4 regions of the Aeromonas veronii genome follow, and region 2 is predicted to be linked to each of the others. Evidence: predicted binding sites of a transcription regulator. Region 2 holds the regulator's gene; each other region holds the start of a gene.
What was found. Region 2 encodes LexA, which represses DNA repair genes until DNA is damaged. Its sites were predicted from a motif close to ANCTGTNTNNNNANACAGNT; they were not measured.
Positions count from the first base shown of each region.

Region 1: ABNP46_RS11500 (DUF4250 domain-containing protein) is a predicted target of LexA. The motif match lies at 1,801-1,820, and genes of this name have one in related genera.
Region 3: recN (DNA repair protein RecN) is a predicted target of LexA. The motif match lies at 2,479-2,498, and genes of this name have one in related genera.
Region 4: dinB (DNA polymerase IV) is a predicted target of LexA. The motif match lies at 2,185-2,204, and genes of this name have one in related genera.

Region 1 covers NZ_CP157875.1:2,471,496-2,475,676, forward strand. Annotated here, with positions in the region: gene ABNP46_RS11495 (glycogen/starch/alpha-glucan phosphorylase) at 1-1,021, opposite strand, end outside; gene ABNP46_RS11500 (DUF4250 domain-containing protein) at 1,416-1,613, opposite strand; gene ABNP46_RS11505 (cell division inhibitor) at 1,844-2,311, shown strand; gene ABNP46_RS11510 (fumarate hydratase) at 2,563-4,086, opposite strand.
Region 2 covers NZ_CP157875.1:4,487,900-4,492,080, reverse strand. Annotated here, with positions in the region: gene plsB (glycerol-3-phosphate 1-O-acyltransferase PlsB) at 1-1,316, opposite strand, end outside; gene lexA (transcriptional repressor LexA) at 1,530-2,153, shown strand; gene ABNP46_RS20755 (hypothetical protein) at 2,542-2,832, shown strand; gene ABNP46_RS20750 (SCO family protein) at 3,060-3,686, shown strand; gene dinF (MATE family efflux transporter DinF) at 3,709-4,181, shown strand, end outside.
Region 3 covers NZ_CP157875.1:3,157,119-3,161,299, reverse strand. Annotated here, with positions in the region: gene ABNP46_RS14480 (DHHA2 domain-containing protein) at 1-487, opposite strand, end outside; gene recN (DNA repair protein RecN) at 767-2,431, opposite strand; gene nadK (NAD(+) kinase) at 2,544-3,428, opposite strand; gene grpE (nucleotide exchange factor GrpE) at 3,674-4,181, shown strand, end outside.
Region 4 covers NZ_CP157875.1:1,042,686-1,046,866, forward strand. Annotated here, with positions in the region: gene nqrF (NADH:ubiquinone reductase (Na(+)-transporting) subunit F) at 1-442, shown strand, start outside; gene ABNP46_RS05005 (FAD:protein FMN transferase) at 446-1,483, shown strand; gene nqrM ((Na+)-NQR maturation NqrM) at 1,573-1,797, shown strand; gene ABNP46_RS05015 (hypothetical protein) at 1,878-2,084, opposite strand; gene dinB (DNA polymerase IV) at 2,207-3,259, shown strand; gene ABNP46_RS05025 (methyl-accepting chemotaxis protein) at 3,326-4,181, shown strand, end outside.

The DNA.
Region 1 (4,181 bases), 2.0 Mb from region 2:
CGCGCATCAGCTCGGGAATGGCCACGGTCGGGTGGGTATCGTTGAGCTGGATGGCGATCTGGGCGGCGAAGTTGCTGAAGTCGCTGCCATGGGCGCGCTTGTAACGGCGCATGATGTCCTTGATGGAACAGGCGCAGAAGAAATATTGCTGGATCAGACGCAGCTCTTTGCCGGCATCCGTCTCATCGTTCGGGTAGAGCACCTTGGAGATGGTCTCGGCCTGGGCCTTCTCCGCCTGGGAATCGACATAACCACCGGCGTTGAACACGTCCCAGTCGAAGAATTCGGAGGCACGGGACTCCCACAGCCGCAGGATGTTGACGGTGTGACCGCCAAAGCCGACAACCGGGATATCCCAGGGCACCCCTTTGATCTTGCGACCGGCGTGCCACACCTTTTTCAGGCCGCCGTTGTCGCCAAATACGGTCTCCACGTAGCCATAGAGCGGGATCTCCTGCACCGATTCGGGACGGCAAATCTCCCAGGGGTTGCCGTATTCGCGCCAGGAGTCCGGACGCTCGATCTGGCGGCCATCCTGGAATTCCTGACGGAACAAGCCGTGCTCGTAGTGAATGCCGTAACCCACGGCCGGGTAGTTCAGGGTGGCGAGAGAGTCGATGAAGCAAGCGGCCAGACGGCCAAGGCCGCCGTTGCCAAGGGCCATGTCAGGCTCTTGCTCGCACAGATCGGTCAGTTCCAGACCGAGTTCCCCCAAGGCCTCTTCGCAGGTCTTGTAAAGGGAGAGGTTGTGCAGGTTGTTGGAAGTCAGGCGCCCCATCAGGAATTCAGCAGAGAGATAGTGAATCGCACGAGTATCTTTCTTGAAGTGAGTCTGCTGAGTACGGGTCAGGCGCTCGTATACCTGCTCGTTGACGGCGGCGGCCGTCGCTTTCCACCACGCTTCCGGCGAGGCTTTCTGTTCGCTTGTCCCCAAGGTAGAACGCAGGTGACGCACGATGCTCGCTTTAAGCTGATCTTTATCCAGTTGGAGATCCTGGTCTGTCTTCTTCTTGGTAGCCATACACCATTTTCCTTCGTTACAAATAAAAATGTTATCCCATCTCGGGACCGGCACTGTTGTTATATCTGAATATGTTCCGGCATGAGCATACTAGCCAAAACCGCTGAATGAAACGTTAACGCGAGTCACACTTTAACGTATGGAAATGACAGTTCAAGCCTGAAAACCCTTTCCAAATCAAGATTAGATTAAATGTTAATATTCAAATAAATCATGTGGTTATATAAAAACGAAACGAGCATGTTCATGAATAGGTTTTCAATACTTGAAAGCGTTTGAAAATACATGAAAATAACGACATTCCTGAATGGATGTGAAAGCGATTTCAATCTTCACAGGATCATTTCCACAATAAAAGAAAGGTGCCCCAGTTGGAGCACCTTTTCTCGTCATATTACCCATGAGCCTTGAACTGGTTGCTCATGGGGTCGTAGTGATAGCCGATCTGCTGCAAACGCGCGGCCAGCTGATCTTCCGTCATGTCGTAGTAGGCCAACAGCTCCTCCAGACCATCGCACTCCAGCCGCAGCTTTTCGTTGATGATCCCGAGCAGAATATTGGCGTCCAGTCGTTGCAAGGTGCTGACATCCATCCCGATCCCTCCTTGTCATACATACTGTATAACCATGACCCCCTGCCCCCGCTTTGTCCATAGCGCAAAAAACACCCAACTTAGGTTGAGTGTAAATTTCATTTAAATTCAATTAGATAACAAAACATCCTGTTAGTGGGCTCACATTTTTGACCGAAAACGACTTGTCACTGGCGCTCGTTACAACTACTGTATACGCATACAGCATGGTTATTCATACAGGAAAACATATGAGCCAGCCCCTGAGCCACCCTATCCCATCCTCCCCTGCCGGTCTGATGGCCCCCTGGCCCACTCGCCACCAGGCCAAGGTAGAGCAGGCCGCACAGCCCGAGACGCCGCTGCTGAGCGAGCTGGGACGGCTCAGTCAGGATAATGGCGGCTGGATCCTGCTCATCGCCCCCCCTGGCCTGCCAGTGGCCGAGCAGTGGCAGGCGCAGGGGATCGATCCCGCCCGGGTGTTGGTGGTGCACGGTGCCAAGATCAAGAACTGGCAGCGCATGCTGGAGCAGAGCCTCGGCAACGGCCACTGCGCCGCCGTGCTGACCTGGCTACCCGAACAGGTCGCCCTGGATCGCGCCAAGTTGAAGAGACTGGGGCAAGGTACCGGCGTGCTGACTCGGTTCTTCGAGTCACAACGCCTCCCCCATCACCCGAACCTTGGTTACGGTGGTCAGGATATCTATCTCAATCACTGAGACTGGCTGATGGGGAAACGAAGGCTAAGGAAGGCGTGGTGATGGATAGTGCATCCAACCTAGGCAGTCATGAACGGTAGCCATTGGCGGTTATCAGGGCTCTGGGTCTGGAGGCTGGGTCTGGAATGGAAATGACGCTCTTTCACCCATGCAAAAGGCGACCCTGAGGTCGCCTTTTATCATTGCCGTGAGCCCAAAACCAAGCCTTGCATGTTCAGGCATCCCATGGCTGGCATGCCCGTCAACACGACTCAGGAGAGTTTGACGTCCAGCTCGGCAATCTTGGCCGACCAGTAGGCCGGGCCGGTTTCATGGATATTGTTGCCTTGGGAGTCGACGGCGACCGTCACCGGCATGTCTTCCACCTCGAACTCGTAGATGGCTTCCATGCCGAGATCGGCGAAGGCCACCACCCGCGCCTTCTTGATGGCTTTGGCCACCAGGTAGGCGGCGCCCCCCACGGCCATCAGATAGACAGCCTGGTGCTCCTTGATGCTCTGCACCGTCTTTGGACCGCGCTCGGACTTGCCTATCATGCCGATGAGACCGGTCTCCCCCAGCATCATGTCGGTGAACTTGTCCATCCGGGTGGAGGTCGTGGGACCCGCCGGGCCGACCACTTCGTCACGGACCGCATCCACCGGACCGACGTAATAGATGAAGCGATTGGTGAAATCGACCCCTTCCGGCAGGCCTTCACCATTTTTGAGCATGTCGGCGATGCGCTTGTGGGCCGCGTCGCGACCGGTCAGGATCTTGCCGGAGAGCAGCACGGTATCCCCGCTCTTCCAGCTGGCCAGCTCGGCCTTGGTGATGCCGTCCACGTTGACCCGGCGCACGTTGCCGCCGGACTCGCGGGTGATCTGTGGCCAGTCTTCCAGTTTGGGCGGGGTCAGCTCCGCCGGGCCCGAGCCATCCAGCTCGAAGTGAACGTGGCGGGTGGCTGCGCAGTTGGGGATCATCACCACCGGCTTGGAGGCGGCGTGAGTCGGCGCGGATTTCACCTTCACATCCAGCACTGTGGTGAGGCCACCCAGACCCTGGGCACCGATCCCGAGCTTGTTGACCTTGTCATAGAGATCCACCCGCAGCTTCTCTTCCGTGGTTTGCGGGCCACGGGCGATCAGCTCCTGAATGTCGATGTGCTCCATCAGGGCTTCCTTGGCCAGCACCGCCGCCTTCTCGGCGGTGCCGCCAATGCCGATGCCGAGCATGCCGGGGGGGCACCAGCCAGCACCCATGGTCGGCACCGTCTTCAGCACCCATTCGACCACGTCGTCGGACGGGTTGAGCATCACCATCTTGGACTTGTTCTCGGAGCCACCGCCCTTGGCGGCGATGCTCACTTCCACCTTGTCACCCTGCACCATGTCGATGTGCACCACGGCCGGGGCGTTGTCCTTGGTGTTCTTGCGACTGCCGGCCGGATCGGCCAGCACGGAGGCACGCAGCGGGTTGTCCGGATTGGTGTAGGCACGGCGGGTGCCCTCGTCCACCATCTCCTGCACTGTCATGTCGCTGTCCCACTGCACCTTCATGCCAATCTTGACGAAACAGGTGACGATGCCGGTGTCCTGGCACAGAGGACGGTGGCCTTCCGCGGACATGCGGGAGTTGATCAGGATCTGGGCCAGGGCATCCTTGGCGGCCGGGTTGATCTCGCGGTCATAGGCAGCCTTGGCGGCCTGGACGAAATCGAGGGGGTGGTAGAAGGAGATGTACTGCAGGGCGTCGGCAATAGAATCAATAAAGTCCTGTTTTTTAATGATGCTCATATCATCCTCACTGGTCCTTGTCTCAAGCAATGCGAGCAAGGGCTTCCATTTGAGCCGAGCCTTAGTGCGGTGCATACACAGCGCGACAGGCAGGG
Region 2 (4,181 bases):
TAGGTGTTCACCTCCATCACGTGCTCGTAGCCCAGATAGACGGGGACCAGGGTCACCGGCCTGTCCAGCCCGCGCATCATGGCCTGCAGGGTCATGGCCAGCATGCCGGTCTTGGGGGGCAGCAGGCGACCGGTGCGCGAGCGCCCCCCTTCGGTGAAGAACTCCACCGAGTAGCCCTTGGCGAACAGCAGGTTCAGGTATTCACGGAATACGGTGCTGTAGAGGGGGTTGCCCTTGAAGGTGCGACGGATGAAGAAGGCGCCGCCGTGACGGAAGATGGGGCCTGCCGGCCAGAAGTTCAGATTGATGCCCGCCGCGATGTGGGGCGGCACCATGCCCTGGTGGTAGATGACGTAGGAGAGCAGCAGGTAGTCCATGTGGCTGCGGTGGCAGGGGACGTAGACGATCTCGTGTCCCTCCTGGGCCAGCTGGCGTACTCGCTCGGCGCCGTTAACCGAGAGGCCGCGGTAGAGCTTGTTCCAGAGCCAGCCGAGGAAGCTCTCGCCGAGGCGGATCAGCCGGTAGGAGAAGTCGGAGGCGATCTCGTCCATGTAGCCATGGGCGCGTTTCTGCGCCTTTTCCAGGCTGATGCCCTCACGCTCGGCTTCCTCCTCGATCGCCTGCTGGATCACGCTGGAGTCCAGCAACTGCTTGAACAGCAGGTTGCGGTTCGGCAGCTTGGGACCGGTGGCGGCGAGCTGCTGGCGGCTGAAGTGGGTACGCGCCACCCGCGCCAGCTTGTGGGCGATGGCCTCGTCGGTGCCGTGTTTGTCCGCCATGTAGCGCAGGGAGAGGGGCGGAGAGAAGCGCACCAGGTTCTCGCGGCCCTTGAGGATCACGATCAGCGCCTTCTTGAGGCGGTTCGGTGCCAGGCTGCTGATGATATTCCAGCCGGAGGCCTCTTCCCCTTCCCGGCCCGGGCCGCGGCCCCAGAACAGAGTGACGGGAACGACCTGGATATCCAGCGCCGGATCCTGCTTGTGCAGATCCAGCAGCTGGTGAAATTCTTGCAAGAAGGGCAGCGGCTTGGTGCGCTTGCCAAACAGGGGAGGCGGGCGATCCAGACAGACATAGCGCGGCAGCAGCTGACCGTTCAGTTCCAGCGGGGTGAAGGGACCGGGCAGACCGAGATCCTCGCAGCACTGCTGCAGGGTCAAGAGGTCGGTGATCGAGCTGGTTTTCAGGGCATAGACAATGGGTCTGGCCGGGTCCAGGTCCAGTTCCGAAATGGGGTTTTCCGGCAGGCTCTTGTGATTGACCAAGCCGCTGACCGGCCATTGCAGAATGGCTCTGGAAATGTTCTGTCCGATGGACATGGGTGTCTGCTCTCCAAAAAAATGCGGCGTGAGCATAACAAATCACCGCAGGCTTGTCGCCGAGAGGTAGGATGAGTGGCGCACAGGATCAAGAATGGGTCATTTGCCGCAATAAGTGCGACGAAGAGGGGACAAATATCAGCTACGCCTTGCCTTGGCCCCAGCACTGTATATACTGCCAGTGTGCTGTATAAAAAGACAGGTGCCCATGTTATGAAACCCCTTACTCCCCGCCAGGCTGAAGTGCTGGAGCTTATCAAGGCGAACATGAACGAGACCGGCATGCCGCCGACTCGTGCCGAGATTGCCCAGAAGCTTGGTTTCAAGTCGGCCAATGCGGCCGAGGAACATCTGAAGGCCCTGGCCAAGAAAGGGGTCATCGAGATCATGCCCGGCACCTCTCGCGGCATCCGCCTGCTGCTCGAAGAGGAAGAGGCGCCGGAAGAGAGTGGCCTGCCCCTCATCGGCAAGGTGGCCGCCGGCGAACCCATCCTGGCCCAGGAGCACATCGAGAGCCACTATCAGGTGGATCCGGCCCTGTTCCACCCACGGGCAGACTTCCTGCTGCGGGTACAGGGCATGAGCATGAAGAACATCGGCATCATGGACGGGGATCTGCTGGCGGTGCACAAGACCCAGGACGTGCGCAACGGCCAGGTGGTGGTAGCCCGCCTCGATGAGGATGTCACCGTCAAGCGCTTCCAGCGCAAGGGCAGCCAGGTGTGGCTGCTGCCGGAGAACGAAGAGCTCTCCCCCATCTCGGTGGATCTCGCCAGCCAGCACCTCACCATCGAGGGGCTGGCGGTCGGTGTCATCCGCAACGCCGACTGGATGTAATCTCGGCAGCCATCAGACGGCCTCCTGCGGGAGGCCGCGTCGTTTCTGTCTCCCCCGCTTCTGTCGCCCCCTTTGCCATTTTTGTTGCCCTCACACCACGCTGCCACCACCGGGTCGGCATTTCAGATATATCCTTGGGTATGTCCGTCTCGCGCTGGCGGACCAGGGGGTCGCCATCCCCCGAAGGATTGCCTGAGCTGGCCGGGATAAGGCCGCAGGGATGCAACGCCGATGCTGCTGGGGCGGCACGGGATAGAAGGGAGAGTCGCTCGGATGTGGTCAGTGTCCATGTCTCGAAGCGACCCACAGCGTCAGTACGTGGTCCTGCATCAGCTTGCCGCTGGCAAGGGGGCGGCTCGACGTAGCCTGTTGCGCAAGGAGGACAGGTATGGCTTCAAGCTCACCATGGGATCCGGGTCCGGAGACGGCCCCCGCATCTTCCATCACCCGCTTCATCAAGGGCAGCCGGATGACGTGGTTCTACGCGCTCTGGGTGTATCACAAGGGGAGTGGCTGGACCATCTGGCTGGGGTGCCCCAAAGACAAGATAGTCCGCCTGGTGCGCCTGTTTCGTCGCCATCACGACATCGGCTTGCCGGATGCCCCCTGGACAGCTCCTGTCGTCCCGTTGCATGCCGTCATCAGGCGTCCCCAGGTTCGGCAGCGGTGGCGCCCCTGAGTGATCACCGCCCGTTTGCTCCAGGCCCCACCTTGTGTGGGGCTTCTGTTTTTCTGGCAAGCCCGAGGCAAAGTGTGGAGATGGACGGCCTGGTGACCGCGCCAGCGGGATGGGGTCCTACCCCCTATTCAGACCTTGGGGTAGCCAGCGACAGGGTTTGGCAGGTTACAATGACTCTCGATTTGGTCCGATCCCCTGGCTGAACTCCCTGGCAAGGCAAATTTTATATGGTGAAACCCCGTTATCCCCTGATGTTCATGCTGCTGGTCGTCAGCATCATGGTCATTTATTACTGGAGTCGGCCCCTCCAGCCGGAGCAGGCCAATTACTATCCGGCGGGGCGGGACATCAATCCCTTCACCCTGGTGGATGAGGATGGGGAACCCTTCACCGAGGCCAATCTGCATGGCCACTGGACCTTCCTGTTTCTCGGCTACACCTATTGCCCGGACATCTGCCCGACTACCCTGGCGGATCTGCGCGCCGTCTATCCGGAACTGAAGCAGATAGCACCGCGCAGTCAGGTGGTCTTCGTCTCGGCGGATCCCAAGCGGGACGACAGCGCCCGCCTCAAGGGGTATGTCGATTTCTTCCAGCCCGAGTTCAAGGCGGTGACGGCGCAGCACGATCATCTGTTCCCCTTCGTGCGCAACCTGGGCCTCGTCTATTCCATCGTGGAGCACGACAGCAAGGACTACCTGATCGACCACTCCGCCTCCATCGTGCTGATAAGCCCGGCAGGCAAGCTGGTGGCCGTGTTCCGCCCCCAGGCACAGGAGGGCCAGGTGCCCCATGTGTCGATGGCGACCATGGTGTCCGATTTCACCCGGATCGTGCGACTGGCCGGCGAGTGATGTCTGCCGCCGGAGATTGTGCATGCTGATCCCGCCCTGGCTTCGTGACCCCGGGCGTCATCGCGCCGTCTTTGCCCTGGCGCTGCCCATGGTGTTCTCCAATGTCACCACCCCGCTGCTGGGGCTGGTGGACACCTGGGTGATCGGTCATCTCGGCCAGGCCTGGTTCCTCGGTGGCGTCTCGGTCGGTGCCACTCTCATCAACCTGCTGTTCTGGCTGCTGGGCTTCCTGCGCATGTCCACCACGGGCTTGACTGCCCAGGCTCAGGGGGCGGGCAGTGCCGAGGGGCAGCTGGATACCCTGGCGCGGGCGCTGGGGTTGGCGGTCGGCCTCGGTGCCGCGCTCCTGCTGCTGTTGCTGCCCTTTTTACCGGCGCTCATCGCGCTGAGTGGTGGCTCGCCCGAGGTGCAGTTCCATGCCGGTGAATATGTGTCGATCCGGATCTGGAGCGCCCCGGCGGCCCTGTGCAACCTGGTCATCATGGGCTGGCTGCT
Region 3 (4,181 bases), 1.3 Mb from region 2:
GCTCGACCGCCAGCCTGTCCTGCGCCGTGGTCGTGGGGGAGGTGAAGTTGAAGGTATCGCTGACGATAGCCCCTAGCAGCAACCTGGCCTGAGGGCGGGAGAGGTTCTCATGGCCCATCAGTTCGAGCAGCACGGTGGCGCTGCAACCGACGGCTCTCACCCAGGCATCGAGGGGGCCTCGGGTGATCAGGGTGCCGAGGCGGTGGTGGTCGATGAGCCCCTGCACATCCGCATCGGCCAGCCCTTCCGGCCCCTGCTCCAGCTCGCTGAAATCCACCAGAAATACCGGTTTGTCAGCCACGCTGCCTGTCAACACGGGGGGCGCCTCCACTCCGGCGGTTTCCAGAATGAAGCGGGTTTCGGCGATGGGGGCTCCCAGGGCAAAGGCTCGGGCGGGGCGACCCTGGCTGTTGAGCCAGTCGGCGGTGACCAGGGCGGTGCAGATGCTGTCGCTGTCGGGATTCTTGTGACCAAAGACCTGGATCATGGGGCGGTTTCCTGATTGAGAGGGGGGGTTGGCAGAGATCATGTTGCCGAGACCGACCAGAGGGAAGGATAGAGGGAGTTTACACTGGGTTGCCGTCAGGGCGTCATCACTTAGGGGGATTTGTCGCTACGGGGAGGGACTATAGATAGAGGAATTTCATCAATGCCTTGGATTAAAATGCTTTAAGTTGTGGTTTATTTAGTTTTTTGAGCTGCGGTGGTTGTTTTATCTCAGTTATTCCAAGGGCGGGAAGGGGGGTTGCCCCTTCCCGCCCTTGCGCTATGAGGCGAGCAGTTCGCGGGCGTTGGCCAGGGTGTTGTCGGTGATCTGATCCCCCCCGAGCAGCCGGGCCAGCTCGTTGAGCCTTGCCCCGGGGTTGAGTGCCTGCATCTGGGTCTCCGTGGTCTTGCCGTCGGTATGCTTGCTCACCACCATGTGCTGGTGTCCCTTGCCCGCCACCTGGGGCAGGTGGGTGACCACCATCACCTGGGTGGACTCGCCGAGCTGACGCAAGAGGCGCCCGACCACGGCAGCGGTCGGGCCGCTGATCCCCACATCCACTTCATCGAAGATGAGGGTCGGGGTCGAGATCTTGCGGGCGCTGATCACCACGATGGCCAGGCTGATGCGCGACAATTCGCCACCGGAGGCGACTTTGCCAAGGGGCTGAATGGGTTGCCCCGGGTTGGTGGTGACCATGAATTCCACCCGATCGATGCCAAGTGGCGACAGGCTGCTCTGGGCATCGGGGCGCACCTCTATGGTGAAGCGGCCATCGGGCATGGCCAGCTCGTGCATGCTGGCGCTCACCTTGGTGCCCAGCTCCTTGGCATAACGCTGGCGGCTCTGGCTCAGTACCTCTGCCGCCTGTACGAAGGCCTGACGAGTTCGCAGCAATTCGTCCTCCATGCCTTCCAGGCGCTCCTCATCGGAGTTGAGGCGGGCGAGATCCCCCGCCAGCTCCTGGTGGTGCTGGGCGAGCTCGGCCGGTTTGACATGGTGCTTGCGGGCCAGGTTGATGGCACGAGAGAGGCGGGCCTCCAGCTCGTTGAAGCGCTCGGGATCGAGTTCCAGTCGATCCAGGTAGCTGCGCAGCTCGCTGTGGCTCTCCTGCACGCCGATCAGTGCCTCATTGAGCATGCCGAGCACGTTGCCGAGACGACTGTCCATGGCCACCAGGGTTTCGGTTCTGTCCACCGCGAGCTGAAGCAGGCCGGCGATGGTGGTCTCCTCGTTGTCATAGAGCAGATCCAGGCAGGCACCGCACTCCTGCATCAGCTCGGTGCCGTTGGCCAGACGCTGGTGCTCCTCCTCGATGGCTTCGAATTCCCCCGGTTGCAAGGCGAATTCGTCCAGCTCCTGCACCTGGTATTCGATGAGCTGGCGGCGGGCCTCTCGCTGCTGCTGCTCGGCCTTGAGGCGGTTCAGTTCATTTTGCAGTTGACGCCACTGTTGGTAATGGTGGCGCACGTCGTCCAGCAGCAGGTGGTGGCCGGCGTAACCGTCCAGCAGGGCGAGTTGATAGTCGGGTTTGAGCAGCAACTGATGGGCATGTTGACCGTGGACGTTGACCAGGAGCTGACCCAGGCTCTTGAGCTGCACCAGGGGCACCGGAACCCCGTTGATGTAACTGCGGGATCGCCCCTCGGCGGAGAGCACTCGCCGCACAATGCACTCTCCCTCGTTTTCCAGCTCGTTGGCGACGAGCCAGGCCCGGGCGGCAGGATTGCCGTCCAGCAGGAAGCGCGCACTGACCTCGGTCTTGTCACTGCCAGGTCGCACCATGCTGGCTTCGGCCCGCTCCCCAAGGCAAAGCCCGAGTGCATCGATGGCGATGGACTTGCCCGCGCCGGTTTCCCCGGTGATGCAGGTCATGCCGGCTTGCAGGTCGAGTTCGAGAAACTTGACGATGGCGAAGTTGGTGATGGTCAGTTGGGTCAGCATGGTCTCATCCTGTGTGGGCCAACATTACTGTGTATGCATCCAGTATATACTGGTTTTACATACAGTAAAGTGTCAGCCCGCAGCAGGATGCAAAAGGGGCGTGTCAGGGATGTCAGAACAGCTTGCTGCCCCAGCCGAGCTTGTTGCGCAGCACGTGGAAGTAGCTGTAATCCAGTGGATGCACTAGGTGCAGCTTGTGGTTGCTCTTCTTGATGAGGATCTCGTCCCCCGGGTGTACCGCCAGGGTCACCTGGCCGTCGCAGCTCACCTGCATGGCGTCATCCTGGTTGTCGGGGGAGACCAGCAATCGCACCTCGCTGTCCGCGTCCAGCACGATGGGGCGGCTGCTCAGGGTGTGGGGGAACATGGGCACCAGCGTGATGGCGTTCAACTTGGGGGTGAGGATGGCTCCCCCCGCCGAGAGGGAGTAGGCGGTGGAGCCGGTGGGGGTGGCGACTATGATTCCGTCCGAGCGCTGGCTGTACATGAAGCTGCCATCGATATAGACCTCGAACTCGATCATGTGGGCAATCTTGCCGGGGTGGAGTACCGCCTCATTGACCGCCAGATTGCTGGACTTGCGCTCCCCGTGGCGATAGACGGCGGCTTCCAGCAGGAAGCGGTGCTCGCTCTTGAAGTGGCCGGAGAGCACCTGTTCCAGGGGCAGCAGATAATCCTGGGGGGAGAGATCGGTGAGGAAGCCAAGGTTGCCCCGGTTGACCCCGATCACCGCCACATCGAAGCGGGACAACACCCGGGCCGCCCCCAGCATGTTGCCATCCCCGCCGACGACGATGGCGAGATCCGCCTGCTCGCCGAGCTGCACCAGATCCAGCACGCTCTCGCCCTGGATCCCCAGCGTCTGGGCGACCCGGCTCTCGAGCAGCACCCGAAAGCCGCGGGTGCTCAGGTATTGATAGAGGCCCTTGAGGGTCTGGTTGGCGCCTTCATGATGGGGCTTGCCGATGAGGGCGATGGTTTTGAACGGAGAATCCATAGGTTATCGGGTCTGGGCCAAGTATTGAGGGGAGTATACCGCGCTTTGGTGGGGATTTGTCTGCCTCCATGCGGACTGGGTTGATCCCACCCTGAACGGCGGTGAAAGAGTGGGCAAAGCGGCCTCATCCTCCATGTTCTGGCCTTTTCCCCTTGAAAGCGGGGGCTGCGTCCCCATAATAGCGCCATTGATCGCAGCCAGGCTGCCCTGATTTGTTTGAAGTCACCCTGAATATTGGAGATGTCATGAACCACGAAGAGCAAAAGGTTGAAGCGATGGAGCAAGTGGATGCCCAGCCAGTCGAGCCGACCGATGTAGACAGTGAAGTGACAGCCGAGCAGGCCCGCATCGCCGAGCTTGAGGCGCAACTGGAAGCGGCCCAGCAGGCGGCTGCCGATGAGCGTGAGCGCGCCGTGCGTGCCGTCGCCGAGATGGAAAACCTGCGTCGCCGCGCGGCCCAGGACGTAGAGAAGGCGCACAAGTTCGCGCTGGAGAAATTCGCCGGCGAACTGTTGCCCGTGCTGGACAACCTGGAGCGTGCCATCGAACTTGCCGACAAGGAAAACGAAGCCCTCAAGCCGATGATCGAAGGGGTCGAGCTGACCCTGAAATCCATGCAGGGCGGGGTCGCCAAGTTCGGCCTGGTGGCGCTGGATCCCCAGAACCAGCCGTTCGACCCCAATGCCCATCAGGCGATGAGCATGATCGAAAACGCAGAACTGGCGCCAAACACCGTCATCGCCGTGATGCAGA
Region 4 (4,181 bases), 1.1 Mb from region 2:
TCCGTTCGGCGAATTCTTCGCCAAGGACACCGACGCCGAAATGGTGTTCATCGGTGGTGGTGCGGGCATGGCGCCGATGCGCTCTCACATCTTCGATCAGCTGCGTCGCCTGAAGACCAAGCGCAAGATGAGCTTCTGGTACGGTGCCCGTTCCAAGCGCGAGATGTTCTATGTCGAGGACTTCGACATGCTGGCCGCCGAGAACGAGAACTTCACCTGGAACGTCGCCCTGTCTGATCCGCAACCGGAAGACAACTGGGATGGCTACACCGGCTTCATCCACAACGTGCTGTTCGAGAACTATCTCAAGAACCACGAGGCGCCGGAAGATTGCGAGTTCTACATGTGCGGGCCTCCCGTCATGAACGCGGCCGTCATCAACATGCTGAAAAACCTCGGTGTTGAAGACGAAAACATCCTGCTGGATGACTTTGGTGGTTAATCCATGCACAGCGTTGTAAAGACCTGGCTAGCCTTCGGGCTAGCCTTTTTCTTGACTGGGTGCGGTCAGGAAACGGTCCAATCCAAACCGGAGATCCACATCACCGGCAGCACCATGGGTACCTACTACTCCATCAAGGTGGCGGATGACGCCGTCCAGGATGGAGCCAAATTACAGGCCGAGGTCGATGTCCTGCTGGAGCGGGTCAACGATCAGATGTCCACCTACAGACCCGATTCCGAGCTCTCCCGCTTCAACCAGCACAAGGACAACACGCCCGTGGTGGTCTCCCGGGACACCGCACGGGTGGTGACCGAGGCCATACACATTGGCCGCGAGAGCCGCGGCGCGCTGGACGTGACCGTGGGCCCCCTGGTCAATCTGTGGGGCTTTGGCCCGGACGCGAAACCGACCAAGGTACCGTCCGATGACCTGATCAGCCAGACCCGCCAGAAGACCGGGCTCGGCAATCTGCACGTGATCACCTCCGCCGATGCGGATACCCTGCAAAAAGACATCCCGGATCTCTATGTGGATCTCTCCGCCATCGCCAAGGGCTTCGGGGTGGACAAGGTCGCCGAGTATCTGGAATCCTTGGGGGCACGCAACTACCTGGTGGAGATCGGCGGTGAGCTGCGCCTCAACGGGGTCAACGGCAAGGGGCACCCCTGGCGGGTGGCCATCGAGAAGCCGACCGTCAATGTCGGCTCGGTGCAGGAGGTGATCCAGCCCGGGGACAACGGCGTGGCCACCTCGGGGGATTATCGCAACTACTACGAGATGGATGGCAAGCGCTTCTCCCACACCATCGATCCGCTGACGGGCAAACCCATTCAGCATCGGATGGTGTCGGTGACCGTGATCCACCCCTCCTGCATGACCGCGGACGGGCTGGCGACGGCGCTCACTGTCATGGGGCCAGAGAAAAGCCTGGCCTATGCCAAGGAGCAGGGGCTGGCCATCTTCGTGATCACCAAGACGGACGATGGCTTCAAAGAGTCCTACTCGGATGCCTTCAAGCCCTATCTGGTGAAGAAGTAATGAACGGCCATCCCTTCGGGGGTGGCGTTGACGTATTGAGTGCACGGGTGCCTCTCGCGGCATCCGGTTAAACAGTAAGGGGTAATAGCATGCAGACTTTTCTGATTACCTTCGGGGTGTTTCTGGCGGTGGTGGTGGCCATGGCCATCGGTTACATCTTCCAGAAGAAGACCATCTCCGGCTCCTGTGGCGGCCTTGGCACCATAGGGATCGAGAAGGAGTGCGACTGCCCGGAGCCCTGTGACAACCGCAAGCAGAAGATGGCCAAGGAAGAGGCCCGTCGCAAGATGCTGGAAGAGCACCGCATCATCTGAGCGGCACCGTCGTCATGGCGCCTGACAGAGCGAGCCGACCTTGAGGTCGGCTCGCTTTTTTTGTGGGCAAGGGCCAGTGCTCAGTAATCGTATTGTTGGCAGGATTTTTTATTGAACTCGGCCTTCCTGCGGGTCAGCTCCTCCCGGGTACCCAGCTCATCCCCTTGCTTGATGGCTTTTTCCAGTATCTCGATACGCTCGAACAGCCAGCTGCACTCGGCAGTCGGGTGATCCTTGGCCGCCGTGATGACGGGCAGCAGACAGAGTCCCAGCCAGATCTTGTTCATCCCTCTTCCTCCTTGATGATGGGTTCCTTAAGAGTCTATATGCTCCCCGCGTTGCTACGACTGGCAGAAATCACAGCACTGGGGTAGCATGGGCTCAGTTAACTGTTTATTTGTACAGTGTCATGCGCAAGATCATTCACATCGACATGGACTGCTTCTTCGCGGCGGTGGAGATGCGGGACAACCCGGCCCTGCGAGAGGTGCCGCTCGCCATCGGCGGCTCGGCGGACAGGCGCGGGGTCATCTCTACCTGCAACTATGTGGCGCGCCGCTTCGGGGTGCGCTCCGCGATGCCGAGCGGCCTGGCCAAGAAGCTCTGCCCGCCGCTGGTGCTGATCCCGGGTCGCATGGCGGTCTACAAGGAGGTCTCCCGCCAGTTGAGGGGGATCTTCCTGCGCTACACCGAACTGGTGGAGCCCCTCTCCCTCGATGAAGCCTATCTGGACGTGACGGAGAGCCCCCATTGCGGCGGCAGCGCCACCCTGATGGCCGCCGAGATCCGTGCCGCGATCAACGCCGAGCTGGGGCTGACCGCCTCCGCCGGGGTGGCGCCCAACAAGTTTCTGGCCAAGCTCGCCTCCGAGCAGCGCAAGCCGGACGGCCTATTCGTCATCCGGCCCCAGGAGGTGGACGAGTTCGTCCGCCTGCTCCCCCTGGCCAAGTTGCCCGGTATTGGCCGCAAGACCGCCGATCGGCTGGAGTCCCAGGGGCTCTACTCCTGCGAGGATGCCAGGGCCATGAGCAGTGAGGAGCTGATCGCCCGCTTCGGCAAGTTGGGGGAGATGCTGACCGGTCGCATCTGGGGGCTGGACGATCAGCCGGTACAGGCTTCCAGGGTGCGCAAGAGTGTAGGGGTGGAGACCACCCTCAGCAGCGATGTGCTGGACGAGGAGGCTTGCTGGGCCGTGCTGAGTCGGCTCATCCCCGAGCTGGAGCTGCGCTTTGCCAAGGATTGCCCTGCCGAGATGCTGATGGGGCAGGGGATCAAACTCAAGTTTGCCGATTTTCAGCAGACCACCGTCTATCGCAAGGGGAGCTATCAGGCCGCTCGTTTCCACGATCTGCTGCACGAGGGGCTACACAGGGCTCAAGGAAAACCCATTCGCCTGCTCGGACTGGTGGTGGGGCTGCCGAGCACCGGGGAGCGCAATCAACTTAGCCTGGATCTGGGCTGATTTAGTTAAGTTTCTGTTTCCAAATCCGATACAGTGGTTACATCTGTAGAAGTTAGGAAATCATGCATGAGTTCTCTTTCTGTTCAGGGACGGATCACCCTGATAGCCGGTTGTTGCCTCCTGGCCAGTGCCGCTGCACTGGTCGCCTCATCCCTCTTCAACGCGGCCCGTATGCAGGAGCAGGTGCTCGCTTCCACTACCCTGGAGGCGCAGCACGCGGCAGAAAACTGGATGCAGGCCATGGGCGCCACCCAGGCGGCCAGAGTGACCAGCTACCTCGACGAGGCCTATTTTCGCGCCACCTTGCTGGCCGAGAATATTCTGTTTCAGCGCAAGAATGCAGCGGATAACTTCGTCCATTCCGAGGCATTGCGCGGCGCCGTGAATCAACAGCTGCAGGATGCAGCGGAATCCTCTGCCAACATGATCGGGGTCTACGGCGTGTTCGAGCCCAATCAGCTGGATGGCGAAGATGCCAACTATCAGGGCTCGACCGCCCTCGGGGCCAACGACAAGGGGCGCTTCTCCAGCTACTGGGCCAGGGTGGATGGCAAGGTGACCCTGGAGGTGATGGACGAAGCCATGCTGGCGAATGCCAAGCCGGGCGCCAACGGTCATCCCGAGAACGAGTGGTACAAGTGCAGCATCCAGTCACGGGCCCTCTGTCTGCTGGAGCCCTATCTCGACGAGGTGGGTGACCAGCAGGTGTTGATGACGTCGGTGACGGCTCCCTTGCTGGAGGAGGGCAACCTGCTCGGCATGGTGGGGGTCGATATTTCGCTGACCACCCTGCAGAGTCTGGTGGAGGAGATGGGCAAGACCCTTTATGGCGGACAGGGCAAGGTGCTGCTGCTCAGCCACGAGGGGCGGGTCGCCGGGGTTGAGGGCTTCCAGATCGCGCCGGGCAGCACCCTGGAGCAGC